DNA from 2 places in the Bradyrhizobium sp. LVM 105 genome. Region 2 is predicted to be linked to the other one. Evidence: predicted binding sites of a transcription regulator. Region 2 holds the regulator's gene; the other holds the start of a gene.
The links. Region 2 encodes PhoB, which activates phosphate uptake and scavenging genes when phosphate is short. Its sites were predicted from a motif close to TGTCATNNANCTGTCAT; they were not measured.
Positions count from the first base shown of each region.

Region 1: a site for PhoB is predicted at 4,050-4,066, ahead of phnF (phosphonate metabolism transcriptional regulator PhnF). Genes of this name have one in related genera too.

Region 1 covers NZ_QZMV01000012.1:148,295-157,061, forward strand. The annotation lists gene phnC (phosphonate ABC transporter ATP-binding protein) at 1-341, shown strand, start outside; gene phnD (phosphonate ABC transporter substrate-binding protein) at 416-1,351, shown strand; gene phnE (phosphonate ABC transporter, permease protein PhnE) at 1,425-2,309, shown strand; gene phnE (phosphonate ABC transporter, permease protein PhnE) at 2,306-3,151, shown strand; gene phnF (phosphonate metabolism transcriptional regulator PhnF) at 3,287-4,015, opposite strand; gene phnG (phosphonate C-P lyase system protein PhnG) at 4,137-4,601, shown strand; gene phnH (phosphonate C-P lyase system protein PhnH) at 4,606-5,214, shown strand; gene D6B98_RS28205 (carbon-phosphorus lyase complex subunit) at 5,218-6,321, shown strand; gene D6B98_RS28210 (alpha-D-ribose 1-methylphosphonate 5-phosphate C-P-lyase PhnJ) at 6,318-7,214, shown strand; gene phnK (phosphonate C-P lyase system protein PhnK) at 7,207-8,004, shown strand; gene phnL (phosphonate C-P lyase system protein PhnL) at 8,027-8,725, shown strand; gene D6B98_RS28225 (alpha-D-ribose 1-methylphosphonate 5-triphosphate diphosphatase) at 8,737-8,767, shown strand, end outside.
Region 2 covers NZ_QZMV01000003.1:606,552-615,318, forward strand. The annotation lists gene pstS (phosphate ABC transporter substrate-binding protein PstS) at 1-280, shown strand, start outside; gene pstC (phosphate ABC transporter permease subunit PstC) at 456-1,445, shown strand; gene pstA (phosphate ABC transporter permease PstA) at 1,450-2,295, shown strand; gene pstB (phosphate ABC transporter ATP-binding protein PstB) at 2,292-3,113, shown strand; gene phoU (phosphate signaling complex protein PhoU) at 3,125-3,841, shown strand; gene phoB (phosphate regulon transcriptional regulator PhoB) at 3,856-4,569, shown strand; gene D6B98_RS12385 (GcrA family cell cycle regulator) at 4,806-5,315, opposite strand; gene D6B98_RS12390 (aspartate aminotransferase family protein) at 5,774-6,982, shown strand; gene argF (ornithine carbamoyltransferase) at 6,982-7,917, shown strand; gene D6B98_RS12400 (Hsp33 family molecular chaperone) at 8,198-8,767, shown strand, end outside.

The DNA.
Region 1 (8,767 bases), on a different contig from region 2:
GCGCATTGGTGCAGCAGCCCGACATCATCCTCGCCGACGAGCCGATCGCTTCGCTCGACCCGCGCAACACCAAGATCGTGATGGATGCGCTTTTGCGCATCAACAAGCATTTCGGCATCACCGTGCTCTGTAACCTGCATTCGCTCGATCTCGCCCGCAGCTATTGCGATCGCCTGATCGGCATGGCGCAGGGCCGCGTGGTGTTCGACGGCGCGCCGGCCGCGCTGACAGATCACGTCGCACGCGAGCTCTACGATCTCGAAGCCGCCGATGTCATGGGTGCCATGCCTGTGCCGGCGCCCGCGGGCGTCCCCGCGCTCGGAACGGCCGCGGCCGCCTGAGCGAAATCTGTTTCGTTGCAAGTCTTCGTTGCAAGTCTTTGCGTCAACCGACCCCAACCGATGAAGAGGGTATCATGATTACTCGCAGACTGGTCCTTGCCGGCGCCGCCGCGCTCGCGTTCACGACTTCAGCCCTGGCCGCCGACTGGAAAGCGAAATATCCCGAGCTGACCTTCGCGGTCGTGCCGGCCGAGAACGCCTCCGGCGTCACCGAGCGCTGGGCGCCGTTCATGAGCTATCTCTCCAAGGAGCTGGGCGTGAAGGTGACGCTGCGCATCGCCAATGACTACGCCGCCGTGATCGAAGGCCAGCGCGCCGGCAACATCCACATTGCCAGCTACGGCTCGGCTGCGTTCGCCCGCGCCCGCCTGACCGGCGTCAAGTCCGAGGCCTTCGCCAACGACGTCAACGCCGACGGCTCGACCGGCTATTATTCGGTGTTCTTCGTCAAGGCGAGCAGCCCCTACAAGACCCTCGATCAGCTCAAGGGCAAGAACCTTGGCCTGGTCGATCCGAACTCGACCTCCGGCAACAACGTGCCGCGCTTCGAGCTCGACAAGATGGGCATCCACGATGCCGACACCTATTTCAGCAAGGTCGTCTTCACCGGCAGCCACGAGAACGCGATGCTGGCGTTGTCGCAGGGCACGGTCGACGTCGCCGCCAACCAGTGGACCAGCGACGACGATTCCACGCTGGCGCAGATGCTGACGAAGGGCATGCTGAAGAATGCCGACGGCTCGGCGATGAAGAAGGACGACTTCCGCATCGTCCACAAATCGGCGCCGATCATCAACGGCCCTTATGCTTTCAACTCCGACCTGCCGGAAGACGCCAAGGCCGCCATTGTGAAAGCTTTCTTCGACGCGCCGGCCAAGGACAAGGCCGCGTTCGATCGCCTCTCCGACGGCCAGAAGAAGGGCTTTCATCCCGCCACCACCAAGGATTGGGATGGCACGATCGAGCTGATCAAGTTCGTCGACGCCCTGCGTAAGAAGAAGGCGTCCTGAGTATCAGGACAATGCCACTGGAGCCGGGTCGAACGACCCGGCTCTTTCTTTGACGGGACCTGATCTCGAGCCCATGACAACAGCGGTTTCGATCCTTCCCGAGCAGCAGCTCGCCGTGCTCAACGCCGCCTATCGCCAGGCGGTGGCCCGCAGGCGGCTCCGCCTCCTGTTCGGAGCCGCGGTCTTCGCCGCGGCGCTGGTTCTCGCCGCGATCGGCGCCGAAGTGAATCTGCGCACGCTGTTCAGCTATTTCGGCAATTTCGTCAGCTATTTCGACCGCATTTTCACGCTCGACAGCGGCCAGCGGGTCTGGACCGATGTCGGCGAGTGGATGTGGGGCTGGCGCAAATGGCTGAAGATGCTGGGAGAGACCCTGCTAATCAGCTACGTCGGCACGCTGATCGGCGCGACGCTCGCATTTGGCCTGAACTTCTTCGCCGCCGAGAATACCTCGCCCGCACCCTGGCTGCGCTTCGTCGTCCGGCGCCTGCTTGAATTCGCACGCACCGTTCCCGGCATCGTGTTCGCGCTGGTGTTCGTGATCGCGTTCGGGCTGGGTCCGATGGCCGGCGTGCTCGCGATCGCGATCCATTCCACCGGCGCGCTCGGCAAGCTGTTCTCGGAGATCGTCGAGAACGCCGACATGAAGCCGGTCGAGGGCATCCGATCGACCGGCGCAAGCTGGCTCGCCTGCATGCGCTTCGCCGTCGTGCCGCAGGTGACCGCGGGCTATGCCAGCTACGCGCTGCTGCGCTTCGAGATCAATGTGCGCGAAGCCTCGGTGATGGGATTCGTCGGCGCCGGCGGCATCGGCCAGGAGCTCGTCGTCGCCATTCGCAAATTCTACTATTCGGACGTCAGCGCCATCCTGCTCACCATCATAATCACCGTCTTCATCATCGACATCACCACGGGCTGGCTGCGCGGCCGCCTGTTCGGCAAGGAGGCGCGGACGTGACGCCGCACGAGGTCGATCCGCGAGAGCTTCGCGCGCGCTACCCCGACGTGTTCGACCGGCCGGCCTCAGCGCGGCTCGCGATGCCGGCGATGATCGTCGCAGCGTTCGCGATCCTGATCTACGGCCTCGTCGATCTCGACTTCTCGCCGTCGCGGTTCTTGGCCGGCCTCAGCCAGCTGGGCTGGATCACATTGATGATGATCCCGCCCGATCCCGGCTCCTCGCTGCCGGTCTATCTCAAGGCGCTCGGCGAGACGCTGTCGATCGCGCTGCTGGGCACGACCCTCGCCGCACTGTTCGCGCTTCCGGTCAGCCTGCTCGCCGCGCGCAACGTGGTGCCGTCGAGCATCCTGCGTTTTCCCATTCGCCGCGTGCTGGATTCGATCCGCGGCGTCGACACCCTGATCTGGGCGCTGGTGTGGATCAACGTGGTCGGGCTCGGCCCGTTCGCCGGCGTGCTCGCCATCGCGGTGTCGGATTTCGGCGCCTTCGGCAAGCTGTTCTCGGAAGCGATCGAAGGCGCTGACCAGAAGCAGGTCGAGGGCATCCGCGCCTCCGGCGGCAGCGCGCTGCACGAGATCCGCTTCGGCCTGTTGCCGCAGGTGCTGCCCGTCATCGCCGGCCAGGTGCTCTATTTCATCGAATCCAACACGCGTTCGGCCACCATCATCGGCATCGTCGGCGCCGGCGGCATCGGCCTCCAGCTCGCCGAGCAGATCCGCGTGCTGGAATGGCAGAGAGTGTCGTTCCTGATCCTGATGATCCTGGTCGCGGTCGCCGCGATCGATTTCATCTCGGGCAAGCTGCGCTTTGCGATCATTGGCAAGCGAGCTGTCGCCTGACCGTCGGTGCCGTAGCGCCGTCTGGTGGGCAAAGGCGCGTCAGCGCCGTGCCCACGAACTTTCTCCGACATGATCAAAGTCGTGGGCACGCTGCGCTTTGCCCACCCTACGAGTCCCGTTTCTCGGAGAGGGCCCCTACGACTCCACCAGAAACTCCACCCGCTCCGCCGCGAAGCGCGAGTGCTTGGTCATCAGCGGCTGGCCCTGGAGATCGTGGTCGGTGGCGTCCACCACCAGGATCGGGCGTCCCAGCGCGAGATCCAGCCGTGCCGCGTCGGTTGCGTCCACGATGCCGGCGGTGATCCGGGTCGCGCCGCGGCGATAGTCGCGCACGCCGTAATGCGCGAGCAGCTTCGTCATCGAGCGCGTCGCCGCGAACACGGCGCCCGCATCCGGAAACAGCTCGGCCGACAGCCAGGTGGTGGAGACGCAGATCGGGGTGCGGTCGGCAAGGCGGATCGCCTCGATCCGCACCAGGGGCGCGCCGGCTTTCAAGCCCAGCTCGCGCGCCAGCTCGCGGGTGGCGACATCCTCGGAAGCCTCGATCAACTGGCCGCGCGGCTCGCGGCCGCCGGCCCCGACGATCTCCGAGAAACGGGTGCGCGAGCGTAGGGGGTAGGCGAGCTTCTGCGCTTCGACATAGGTGCCGCTGCCGCGCTCGGCGCGCACCAGGCCGCGCTCGGCGAGGGCTGCCAGCGCGCGCCGCACGGTGTGGCGGTTGACGCGATAGGTTTCGGCGATCTCCATCTCGCCCGGCAATTTGTCGCCGGCCGCGAAGCGGCCGTCGGCGATGCCGCGCTCGATGCCGTCGGCAACGAGGCGCCACAGCGCGACGCCGGACGATGCAGTGTCTTGCATGCTCATATCGCCGGTCAGCCTAGCCCAGAAATCACGGCTTTGTCACGAAACAGTCATGGCGCTCCCGTATGAAGTTGTCTATTATCATAGACAACTTCGGCGCGGGCAAGTTCTGTCCAAAGGTTCGGTGAATCGGGTGACCCAGCACGACAACCAGCAAGCCCAGCGCAAGGCCGCCATGGCCGTGCTGGCGCACGCGGAGGCGGGCGAGATCGCCGCCCGCCTCCGCGACTTCGCTCTTCCGGAGCATCAGGATCTGCGCGCGCCGGAGAACGGCCTCGTCATGCTGCGCGGCCGGGTCGGCGGCGACGGTGCGCCGTTCAATCTCGGCGAGGCCACGGTGTCGCGCGCGGCCGTGCGGCTTGCGAGCGGCGAGGTCGGGTTCGGCTATACGCTCGGGCGGAACAGTGAGAAGGCGCGGCTGATCGCGCTGTGCGATGCGCTGGTGCAGTCCCGTGATTTCGGCGGCGCGGTGGAGCGGGATGTAATCGCGCCGTTGCGCGAGCAGCTTATGATTCGCCGCCAGCAGGCCGCGGCCGAGACCGCCGCGACTAAGGTTGATTTCTACACCATGGTGCGCGGTGAGGGGTGAGATCATGACCACGATTGCGGAATTGCCGCCGGGGTTCGCCGACAAGGTGCTGTCGGCGCAATCGACCTTTCGCTCGGTGATGGACGCGATGGCGCGGCCGGGCTCGGTCCGGCCCATCGTGCCGGGCGCGGGGGCGCCCGGTCCGATGATGCGCGGCACCGCCGCGATCGCGCTGACGCTGTTCGACCACGACACGCCGCTCTGGCTCGATGCGCGGATGGCGGCGAGCCCGGACGTGGTCAAATGGCTGAAATTCCACACCGGCGCGCCGGTGGTGCAGGATAGCTCGATCGCGAGCTTTGCGCTGATTGGCGACGGCGCCGCGCTTCCGCCGCTCGAACGCTTCGCGCTCGGCACCAGCGAATATCCGGATCGCTCCACCACTATCATCCTCCAGGTGGAGAGCCTCGACGCGGGTCGCAGCTTCGAGCTGCGCGGGCCCGGCATCGACGGTGCCGCGACGCTCCAGGCGTCGATCAAGCCGTTCGACCTGTTCGAGCGCCTGCGGTTCAACGAGCCGCTGTTTCCGCGCGGCATCGATGTCGTGCTGGTCGCCGATGACGCCGTGGTCGCGATCCCCCGCACCACGCGTGTCGTGAGCAAGGGAAGCTGAAGCATGTATGTCGCAGTCAAGGGCGGCGAACGCGCCATCGAGAACGCCCATCGCCTGCTCGCCCACAAGCGGCGCGGCGACCACGGCGTTCCGGAGGTCACGCTCGACCAGATCTCGGAACAGCTCGGCCTCGCCGTGGACCGCGTCATGAGCGAAGGCTCGCTGTACGATCGCGAGCTCGCGGCGCTTGCGATCAAGCAGGCGCGCGGCGATCTGATCGAGGCGATCTTCCTGGTCCGCGCCTTCCGCGCCACGCTGCCGCGTTTCGGCGCCAGCGAGCCGGTCGACACCGGCGCCATGCGGGTGCAGCGGCGGGTGTCCTCGACCTTCAAGGACATTCCCGGTGGCCAAATTCTCGGGCCGACCTTCGACTATACCCACCGCCTGCTCGATCCCTCGCTCGCGCAAGGCTTTGCGCCGGAGGCGCCGGCCACGGCCGATGCCTCCACGGCGCCGACGCCGCGCGTGACGGACATTCTCGGCCGCGACGGCTTGATCGAATCCTCGCCCCAGGCCGAGGACGGCGCCAGCGTCGGCGATCTCACCCGCGAGCCGCTGAATTTTCCGGCGAACCGCGACCTGCGGCTGCAGAATCTGGCGCGCGGCGACGAAGGGTTTCTGTTGGCGATGGGCTATTCCACCCAGCGCGGCTATGGCCGCAACCATCCGTTCGCCGGCGAAATCCGCTTCGGCGAGGTCGAGGTGGAGTTCTTCGCGGAGGACGCCGGCTTCGCCGTGCCGCTGGGCGCGATCGAGCTCACCGAATGCCAGATGGTCAACCAGTTCAAGGGCTCCGCGACCGAAGCGCCGTGCTTCACCCGCGGCTATGGCCTCGCCTTCGGCCAGAGCGAGCGCAAGACCATGTCGATGGCCCTGGTCGATCGCGCATTGCGCGCCCGCGAGCTCGGTGAGGAGGTGCGTGCCCCGGCGCAGGACGAGGAGTTCGTGATGTCGCATTCGGACAACGTCCAGGCGACGGGCTTCGTCGAGCACCTCAAGCTGCCGCATTATGTCGACTTCCAGTCCGAGCTCGGCCTGCTGCGCAAGCTGCGTCGGGAGTTCGCGGATGCCCAAGCGCCCGAAGCCATGAAGGAGGCCGCGGAATGAACGCGCCGGCCTACAATTTCGCCTATCTCGACGAGCAGACCAAGCGGATGATCCGCCGCGCCATCCTCAAGGCGATCGCGATCCCCGGCTATCAGGTGCCGTTCGCCAGCCGCGAAATGCCGATGCCCTATGGCTGGGGCACCGGCGGCGTGCAGGTCACCGCCGCGATCCTCGGTCCTGCCGACGTGCTGAAGGTGATCGACCAGGGTTCCGACGACACCACCAACGCGATCTCGATCCGCAAATTCTTCGCCAAGACCGCGGGCGTCGCCACCACGACCGCGACGGAGGAGGCGACCGTGATCCAGACCCGTCACCGCATCCCGGAGGCGGCGCTGAGCGAGAACCAGGTGCTGGTCTATCAGGTGCCGATTCCGGAGCCGCTGCGCTTCCTCGAGCCGCGCGAGACCGAGACGCGGCGCATGCACGCGCTGGCCGAATACGGCCTGATGCATGTGAAGCTCTATGAGGACATCGCCCGCTTCGGCCACATCGCGACCGCCTATGCCTATCCGGTGAAGGTGAACGCGCGCTACGTAATGGACCCGTCGCCGACGCCGAAATTCGACAATCCCAAGATGGACAATTGCCCGGCGCTGCAATTGTTCGGGGCCGGCCGCGAGAAGCGCATCTATGCGATTCCGCCTTATACGCAGGTGGTGTCGCTCGATTTCGAGGATCACCCGTTCGAGCCCTATCGCTTCAACGCGCCCTGCGCGCTGTGCGGCGCAGAGAATTCCTATCTCGACGAGATCGTCACCGACGACAAGGGCAGCCGCATGTTCGTCTGCTCGGACACCGATTATTGCGAGGGCCGGCAGGCCGCGGGCCACCACGGCAGCCTCAGCGCCGCGCCGTACAAGGACAAGGCGCAAGGAGGCGCGAATGGCTGATCCAGACCTGCACGAGAACGACGAGCCGCTGCTGGTCGCGACGTCCCTCAGCAAGTCCTTCGGCCGCATCGCCGCGTGCCGCGACGTCTCGTTCGCGCTCTATCCCGGCGAGGTGCTGGCGATCGTCGGCGAATCCGGCTCGGGCAAGTCGACGCTGCTTCAGCTCCTGTCGGGCCAGCTCGCGGCCAGCGGCGGCCACGTCTCCTACCGCATGCGCGACGGTGTCACGCGCGATCTCGCCACGCTGGGCGAGGCCGAGCGCCGCTTCCTGTTCCGCACCGATTGGGGCTTCGTGCACCAGGATCCCGCGCAGGGCCTGCGCATGGCGGTCTCGGCCGGCGCCAATGTCGGCGAGCGCCTGATGGCGGTGGGTTGGAACCATTATGGCCGCATCCGCGATACCGCGTCGGACTGGCTGACCCGCGTCGAGATCGACGTCGCACGCATCGACGATGCGCCGCGCACCTATTCCGGCGGCATGCGCCAGCGCCTCCAGATCGCACGCAACCTCGTCACCGAGCCGCGGCTGGTGTTCATGGACGAGCCGACCGGCGGCCTCGATGTCTCCGTGCAGGCCCGCCTGCTTGATCTCCTGCGTAGCCTCGTCGCCGAGCTCCACTTGGCCGTCATCATCGTCACCCACGATCTTGCGGTCGCGCGGCTCCTGTCTCACAGGGTGATGGTGATGAAGGGCGGCAGGGTTATCGAGACCGGTCTCACCGACCAGGTGCTCGACGACCCCCGCGAGCCCTATACACAACTCCTCGTCTCCTCGATTCTGCCGCCATGAGCCTTTCGATATGAGTTCTGCAATGACCGCCATGATCGATATCGCCGACGCCAACAAGACCTTCACGATGCACCTGCAGGGCGGCATCGAGCTGCCGGTCGTGCGCGGCGTGACCTTCAAGGTCAATCCGGGCGAGTGCGTCGTGCTGTCGGGTCCGTCGGGCGCCGGCAAGTCGTCGATCCTGAAGATGATCTTCGGCAATTACCGCTGCGACAGCGGCCGGATCGGCATCCGCCATCGCGGCGCGCTGATCGATCTCGCCAGCGCCGAGCCGCGCCAGGTGCTCAACGTCCGCCGCGCCACCATCGGCTATGTCAGCCAGTTCCTGCGGGCGGTGCCGCGCGTTGCCACCATCGACGTCGTCGCCGAGCCGCTGATCGTGAACGGCACGGCCCGCGCCGACGCGCAGGCTCGCGCCGGCGAGTTGCTGCATCGCCTCAACATCCCCGAGCGGCTGTGGCGGCTGCCGCCCGCGACCTTCTCCGGCGGCGAGCAGCAGCGCGTCAACATCGCGCGCGGCTTCATCTCGGATCTGCCGATCCTGCTGCTGGACGAGCCGACCGCCTCGCTCGACGCCGCCAACCGCACCGTGGTGGTCGAGCTGATCGCCGAGAAGAAGCGCCGGGGCGTCGCCATGGTTGCCATTGTCCATGACGACGAAATCCGTCATCTGATTGCCGACCGCATCGTCGACGTCACCAGCTTTGCCGCGGCGGCCTGAGGGACATGGAAATGAACGCCAAGCCGAAGGACATTGTGATCG
Region 2 (8,767 bases):
CCAGGCGGCCGCCTCCAACGCCGACTGGGCCAAGGCGCCCGGCTATTACGTCATCCTGACCGAGCAGCCGGGCGAGAAGTCCTGGCCGATCACGGCGGCGACCTTCATCCTCATGCACAAGGATGCCACCGACAAGGCGGCCTCGCAGGAAGCCATCAAGTTCTTCCGCTGGGCCTTCAAGAACGGCGGCAAGGCGGCCGAGGAACTCGACTACATCCCGATGCCGGACAGCGTCGTCCAGCAGATCGAGAAGACTTGGGCTGCCGAGATCAAGAGCTGAGACCATCAGCTCTCGTGTCCCGGACGCGGCGCAGCACGCAAGTGCTGCTCCGCAGAGCCGGGACCACAAGAACTGGGCCCCGGATCAGCGGCGCACCGCTGCGCGCTGCACCGCATCCGGGGCACGAGACCAATAAAAAGTGTATTCTTTGGTACAGGGGATCGGCGTGGCAGAAATGGCCGTTCAGAGCGATGTGATCGACGACGCCGGACCGTATGACCGCGCCAAGGCCTTGAGCGCGTTCAAGCTCGGCGACGTCACCTTCTACTGGATCACGCGGTTGTCCGCGATCTCGGTGCTGCTCATTCTCGGCGGCATCATCATCTCGCTGATCGTCGGCGCGTTCCCGGCGATCAAGGAATACGGCCTCTCCTTCCTCTGGACGCAGCGCTGGGCGCCGTCGGCCGATCCGCCCGTGCTCGGCGCGCTCGGACCGATGTACGGCACGCTCGTCACCTCCTTCATCGCGATGCTGATCGCCATTCCCGTCGGCCTCGGCATCGCCATCTTCCTCACCGAGCTCTGCCCGCAATGGCTGCGCCGCCCGATCGGCATGGCGGTCGAGCTGCTCGCCGGCATCCCATCGATCATCTACGGCATGTGGGGCTTCTTCGTGCTGGGCCCGTTCCTGGCCAACACCTTCCAGCCCTTTATGATCAGGGTCTTCGACGGCGTCCCGGTGCTGGGCGCGATCTTCGCAGGTCCCCCGTCCTATCTCAGCCTGTTCAACGCCGCGCTGATCCTCGCCATCATGGTGCTGCCCTTCATCACCTCGATCTCGGTCGACGTGTTCAAGACGGTGCCGCCGGTCCTGAAGGAAGCCGCCTACGGCGTCGGCTGCACCACCTGGGAAGTCGTCCGCAGCGTGGTGATCCCCTACACCCGCGTCGGCATCATCGGCGGCGTCATGCTGGCGCTGGGCCGCGCGCTCGGCGAGACCATGGCGGTGACCTTCATCATCGGCAACTCGTTCCGGATCTCCTCCTCGATCTTCGCCCCGGGTACCACGATCTCGGCGGCGATCGCGTCCGAGTTCGCCGAGAGCGACGGCCTGCATCAGTCCGGCCTGATCCTGCTCGGCCTGCTGCTGTTCGTGCTGACATTCTTCGTGCTCGCGGCCGCGCGGCTGATGCTGATGCGGCTGGAAACCAAGGCCGGGAAGTGAAGCCATGAACCCGATCTATGCACGCCGCCGCCGCTGGGACATCGTCATCCGCGGCCTCTGCATCGCCGCCGCCGCCTTCGGCGTCACCTGGCTCGCGCTGATCCTGGTCACGCTGCTCTACAACGGCATCAGCGGCCTGAACCTGGAGCTATTCACCGCGGACACGCCGCCTCCGGGCTCGACCGACGGCGGCCTGCGCAATGCCATCGTCGGCTCGATCATCATGACCGCGATCGGCGTCGGCATCGGCGCGCCGCTCGGCCTGTTCGCCGGTACCTACCTCGCCGAGTACGGCCGCAACGACAAGCTGACCTCGGTGATCCGCTTCATCAACGACATCCTGCTCTCGGCGCCTTCGATCATCATCGGCCTGTTCATCTACGGCGCGGTGGTGGTGCCGATGCGGGGCTTCTCGGCGATCGCGGGCGCGCTGGCGCTCGCCGTGATCGTGATCCCGGTCGTGGTGCGCACCACGGAGGACATGCTGCTGCTGGTGCCGAACCCGCTGCGTGAAGCCGCCAGCGCACTCGGCCTGCCGCGCTCGCTGGTGATCAAGCGCATCGCCTACCGCGCGGCCCGCTCCGGCCTCATCACCGGCGTGCTGCTCGCCACCGCCCGCGTCGCCGGCGAGACCGCGCCGCTGCTGTTCACCGCGCTGTCCAACCAGTTCTTCAGCCTCGGCCTGGACAAGACGATGGCCAACCTGCCGGTGACCATCAACAACTTCGTGCAGAGCCCCTACGCCTATTGGAAGCAGCTCGCCTGGAGCGGTGCGCTGCTGATCACCCTGACTGTGCTTGCCCTGAATATTGGCGCCCGCATCCTTGGTGCCGAGAGGACCGCAAAATGAGTGAAATGTCTGTTTCCGTCAGCGCGCCGAGCGTTCATCCCGGCTCGCAGCCGCTGCCTGAGGCGCCTGCCAAGGTCACCGCGCGCAACCTGAATTTCTACTACGGTGAGCACCACGCGCTGAAGAACATCAATCTGGCGCTCGGCACCAACCGCGTCACGGCCTTCATCGGCCCGTCCGGCTGCGGCAAGTCGACCCTGCTGCGCATCTTCAACCGGATGTACGACCTCTATCCGGGGCAGCGCGCCACCGGCCAGCTGCTGCTCGACCACACCAACATCCTCGATCCCAAGCTCGACCTCAACCTGCTGCGCGCCCGGGTCGGCATGGTGTTCCAGAAGCCGACGCCGTTTCCGATGACGATCTACGAGAACATCGCTTTCGGCATCCGCCTCTACGAGAAGATCTCGAAGTCCGAGATGGACGACCGCGTCGAGAAGGCGCTGCGCGGCGGCGCGCTGTGGAACGAGGTCAAGGACAAGCTCAACGCCTCCGGCCTGTCGCTCTCCGGCGGCCAGCAGCAGCGCCTCTGCATCGCCCGCACCGTCGCGGTGCGGCCCGAGGTGATCCTGTTCGACGAGCCGTGCTCGGCGCTCGACCCGATCTCGACCGCCAAGGTCGAGGAGCTGATCCAGGAATTGTCCGAGAACTACACGATCGCGATCGTCACCCACAACATGCAGCAGGCGGCGCGCGTCTCCGACAAGACCGCCTTCATGTATCTCGGCGAGCTGATCGAGTTCGACGACACCAGCAAGATCTTCACGTCGCCGACCGACCGGCGGACGCAGGACTACATCACCGGCCGGTTCGGCTGAGGAGACGCAATATGGGTACTGAACATACCGCAAAGGCCTTTGACACCGACCTCCAGGAGCTCACCCGCCTGGTCGCCGAGATGGGCGGGATCGCCGAGCGCATGATCGTCGATTCCGTCGATGCGCTGATCCGTCGCGATGTCGCGCTCGGCCAGCGCGTCGTCGCCATCGACGCCGATCTCGACGCGCTGCAGAAGCGCATCGAGGAGCGCGCCGTGCTCACCATCGCCCGCCGCCAGCCGATGGCGGTGGACCTGCGCGAGATCGTCGGCGCCATGCGGGTTGCGACCGATCTCGAGCGCATCGGCGACCTCGCCAAGAACATGGGCAAGCGCGTCGCCGCGCTGGAGACCGACTTCCATCCGCTCAAGCTGTTCCGCGGCCTGGAGCACATGACCGACCTGGTGCAGCAGCAGGTCAAGTCGGTGCTCGACGCCTATGCCGCGCACGATCTGCCGGCGGCGATGGCGGTGTGGAAGGGCGACGAGGAAGTCGACGCGATCTGCACCTCGTTGTTCCGCGAGCTCCTCACCTACATGATGGAGGATCCGCGCAACATCTCGTTCTGCATCCATCTGATGTTCTGCGCCAAGAACATCGAGCGCATCGGCGACCACGCCACCAACATCGCCGAGACCGTGTTCTACATGATCGAGGGCCAGGCGATCACCGACAAGCGGCCGAAGGGCGACATGACGAACTTCGCCACGACGATCCCGAATACCTAAGGAGCGACGACACCATGGGCGCACGCATTATGGTGGTTGAGGACGAGGAAGCTCTCACCGAGCTGCTGCGTTACAACCTCGAAGGCGACGGCTATGACGTCGAGACGGTGATGCGCGGCGACGACGCCGACACCCGCCTCAAAGAGCACATTCCCGATCTGATCGTGCTCGATTGGATGCTGCCGGGCCTCTCCGGCATCGAGCTGTGCCGGCGCCTGCGCACCCGGCCCGAGACCAAGCAGCTGCCCATCATCATGCTCACCGCGCGCGGCGAGGAGAGCGAGCGGGTGCGGGGTCTTGCGACCGGCGCCGACGATTACATCGTCAAGCCGTTCTCGGTGCCGGAGCTGCTGGCGCGCGTGAAGGGCCTCTTGCGCCGCGCCAGTCCCGAGCGGCTCGCCACCGTGCTCGCCTATGGCGACATCGAGCTCGACCGTGACAAGCGCCGCGTCGCGCGCTCGGGCCGCCCGATCGATCTCGGCCCGACCGAATATCGCCTGCTGGAGTTCTTCCTGGAGCATCCCGGCCGGGTGTTCTCGCGTGAGCAGCTGCTCGACAGCGTCTGGGGCCGCGACATCTACATCGACGAGCGCACCGTCGACGTCCATATCGGCCGCCTGCGCAAGCTGCTCAATCTCGGCCGCGAGCAGGATCCGATCCGCACCGTCCGCGGCGCCGGCTACGCACTGGACGATCGCTTCGCCAAGGCGGAGCAGGCGTCGGGTTAGCAGGCGTTGGGTGTAGCGGCTGTAGCCGCACTCTCCGTGTCGTCCCGGACAAGCGTCAGCGCAGATCCGGGACCCATAACCACAGGACGTGGTTTGGCGAAGACTCGGAGTCACCATCTCGCGCAACAATTGCGCCCTGTGGTTATGGATCCCCGCGTTCGCGGGGATGACACCGAGTCATTGGAGCCGTCATCGTGTGACGGCTGCAGTCTAGGCGATCAGTTAATTCCGCGAGCTCACCGCGTGGGCTTCGCCGGTGCGCGGCGGCGATCGGCTGCCGGCTGATACGCCACGCGCGAGTGCTGGGCGCAATAGGGCAGGCCGGACAGCGCCTTGCCGCCGCAGAAGAAGAAATCCGGGCTCGAGGGATCGCCGACCGGCCAGTGGCAGGTCGCCTCGTTCAATTCGAGCAGCGACAGCCGCTGGCTCATCGGCACCACGTTGTCGTAGGTGACGGGCTCGGCCTCGATCTCGACCTCGAAGGCCTGCGCCAGCGCGGTGTTGCCGCGCGCGATGGGGCGGGTCACCCGCATCATGTGCTGGGCGGGACGCGCCTTGCGCGGCCGGGGCGCGGCCGACGAAGGGCTCTTGGCGCGGCCGGACAGGCCGAGCCTGTGCACTTTGCCGATCACGGCATTGCGGGTCACATTGCCGAGCTCTGCTGCGATCTGGCTGGCCGAAAGTCCGGCCTCCCAGAGCTTTTTCAGCTGCTCGACGCGATCGTCGGACCAGGTCAAAACCGTCATTGCACCCTTTCCCTCGCCGCGCGGCTGCCATCCTGGGGCCTTCGCAGCGATTGTCTAAGCCTTCAAAAACCCGTGCCGCCAGAATCCCTTAAGGCTCGCCGGGCGCGCTCAAGACGCCCGAACGTTTACGCCGGTACATGAGGACTTAAGGGATCAGAACTGCTGCACGAGATGTCGTATCTGACAGTCCAAACGCTACAATATGGCGTGACTCCCGCGCAAGAGTCCGCCGACTCGCGTCCACATGTTCCGTGGTGAAAAACCCGCAAAATCGGCACCGCAAGACTACGGATTCAGCGTTTCGCGGGGCTTTCCGGGCGGCATTGACACCCGTTTCACCAGGCCTAAGATGGTCGCGCGTGCCGCCCTTAAAAGGCGGCACGTTTCGTTTTCCGGGCCGGTCAATGGTGCGTTGCGCAAAGCACGCCTCACACCGTCCGCAACATCAAGTGGCCGTCATGACTAACAGCGCAGCCCCGCATTTGCTCCCCGTTTTCGCCAGGGCCAACCTCGGTTTCGAACGCGGCGAAGGCTGCTGGCTGATCGCGACCAATGGCGATCGCTATCTCGATTTCACCTCGGGCGTCGCCGTCAATGCGCTCGGCCATTGCCACCCGCATCTGATCAAGGCGTTGCAGGAGCAGGCGACGAAGCTGTGGCACATGTCGAACCTGTTCCAGAGCCCGGACGGCGAGAAGCTTGCTGCGCGCCTGTGCAACGAGAGTTTTGCCGACTTCGTGTTCTTCTGCAATTCCGGCGCCGAGGCGCTGGAGGGCGTGATCAAGCTGGTGCGCCATCATCACTTCTCCAAGGGGCATCCGGAACGTTACCGCATCATCACCTTCGAAGGCGCCTTCCACGGCCGCACGCTGGCGACGCTCGCTGCGACAGGCTCTGCAAAATATCTCGAAGGGTTCGGTCCGCCGATGGACGGCTTCGACCAGGTGCCGCATGGCGACCTCGACGCCGTCAAGAAGGCGATCGGCCCCGACACCGCCGGTATCCTGATCGAGCCGATCCAGGGCGAGGGCGGCGTGCGTTCGGCACCGCCCGCTTTCCTCAAGGCGTTGCGCCAGCTCTGCGACGAGAAGGGCCTGCTGCTCGCCTTCGACGAGGTGCAGACCGGCATGGGCCGTGCCGGCGATCTGTTCGCGTATCGGCGCACCGGCGTCACGCCTGACGTGATGTCGCTGGCGAAGGCGCTCGGCGGCGGCTTCCCGATCGGCGCCGTGCTGGCGAGCGCGGATGCGGCGGCCGGCATGGGCCCCGGCTCGCACGGCTCGACCTTCGGCGGCAATCCGCTGGCGATTTCCGCGGCCAACGCCGTGCTCGACGTCATGCTCAAGCCCGGCTTCTTCGACCACGTGCAGAAGATGTCGCTGCTGCTCAAGCAGAAGCTCGCTTCCGTGATCGACCGTCATCCCGACATCGTCAACGAGGTGCGCGGCGAGGGCCTCCTGATCGGCATCAAGGCCGTCGTGCCCTCGGGCGATCTGGTGGCCGCCTTGCGCGACGAAAAGCTCCTGACCGTCGGGGCCGGCGACAATGTCGTGCGTTTCCTGCCGCCTTTGATCGTCACCGAGGCCGAGATCGAGGACAGCGTCGGGCGGCTGGAGCGTGCCTGCACCGCATTGGCGGCCGGCCAGAGCAAGCGGGCGGCAAGCTGATGAGCAAGTCTCCCAACAAGACGCCGAAGCACTTCCTCGACATCAACGAGCTGCCCTTGTCGGAGCTCAAGCGCATGCTCGCCGCATCAAGCGCCATGAAGGCGAAGCAGAAGGCGCACCAGCCGGTGCGGCCGCTCGAAGGCAAGACGCTGGCGATGATCTTCGAGCGTCCCTCGACGCGGACGCGGGTGTCGTTCGACGTCGGCATGCGCCAGCTCGGCGGCGAGGCGATCATGCTCACCGGCGCCGAGATGCAGCTCGGCCGCGGCGAGACCATCGCCGACACCGCGCGCGTGCTGTCGCGCTATGTCGACGCCATCATGATCCGCATCCTCAATCACGATGCGTTGCTGGAGCTTGCGGCCAACGCCACCGTACCCGTGATCAACGGCCTGACGCGGCGCTCGCATCCCTGCCAGGTGATGGCCGACCTCATGACCTACGAGGAGCATCGCGGCCCGATCGAGGGCAAGACGGTGGCCTGGACTGGCGACGACAACAACGTTCTGGCGTCCTGGGCGCACGCCGCCGAGCGCTTCAAGTTCCAGCTCAACGTCGCAACGCCTCCGGAGCTCGCGCCGAAAAAGGCGATGCGCGACTGGGTCAAGGCGACGGGCGCGCCGATCGTGCTCGGCACCGATCCGGAAGCCGCCGTGCGCGGCGCCGATTGCGTCGTCACCGACACCTGGGTGTCGATGGGCGACAAGGAAGGCGAGCATCGCCACAACGTGCTCAAGCCCTACCAGGTCAACGGCAAGCTGATGTCACTTGCCAAGCCCGATGCGCTGTTCATGCATTGCCTGCCTGCCCATCGCGGCGAGGAGGTCACCGACGAGGTGATCGACGGCCCGCAATCGGTCGTGTTCGACGAGGCCGAGAACCGCCTGCACGCGCAAAAGGGCATCTTGGCCTGGTGCTTCGACGCGGTGAAATAACTGCGCTGGCGGCCCGGCTGCCGCCTCATACACAAGTGTCGTCCCTGCGAACGCATTGCGAACGCAGGGACCCATATCGCGGAATCTCTCTTGTGGCAGGCTGGGCGACGCCAACAGTCTTCGCCAAATCGCAGCCTGTGGTTATGGATCCCGGGCTCGCGCTTCGCGCGCCCCGGGACGACATCGAATTTGAGGCGGCTTGCCACCGCTCAACCCGCACCCGGAACATGCCACCTCCGCGCCCCTTCCATTTCCCACCTCCGACCCCAGATAGAGCGCCATGGTTTTCCAATCTCCTGACATGAAGACCGGGTCCGAAGGCCCGGTTCGCGCGCCATCCGCAGTTCCGATCGATGACGCCGTGCTGCCCTACGAGGTCGATGCACTCGACGTGCGCGGGCGCCTGGTGCGGCTTGGTCCGGCACTCGACGACATCCTGACCAAGCACGATTATCCCGCGCCCGTCGGCAAGCTGCTCGGCGAGGCCATCGTGCTGACGACGCTGCTCGGCTCGGCGCTGAAATTCGAGGGGCGCTTCATCCTCCAGGCCCAGACCGACGGTCCGGTGTCGTTCCTGGTGGTGGACTACCAGGCGCCGGATCGCCTGCGCGCCTATGCCCGCTTCGATGCCGCGCGTCTCGGCGACGCCAGGGATTCCGGCGCGCTGCTCGGCCGCGGTCATCTCGCCATGACCATCGACCAGGGCCCCGACATGAGCCGCTACCAGGGCCTGGTCGCGCTCGACGGCGGCAGCCTGGAAGACGCCGCCCACGAATATTTCCTGCGCTCCGAGCAGATCCCGACCAAGGTGCGTCTCGCGGTCGGCGAGGAGTGGCGCTCCAACGACGGC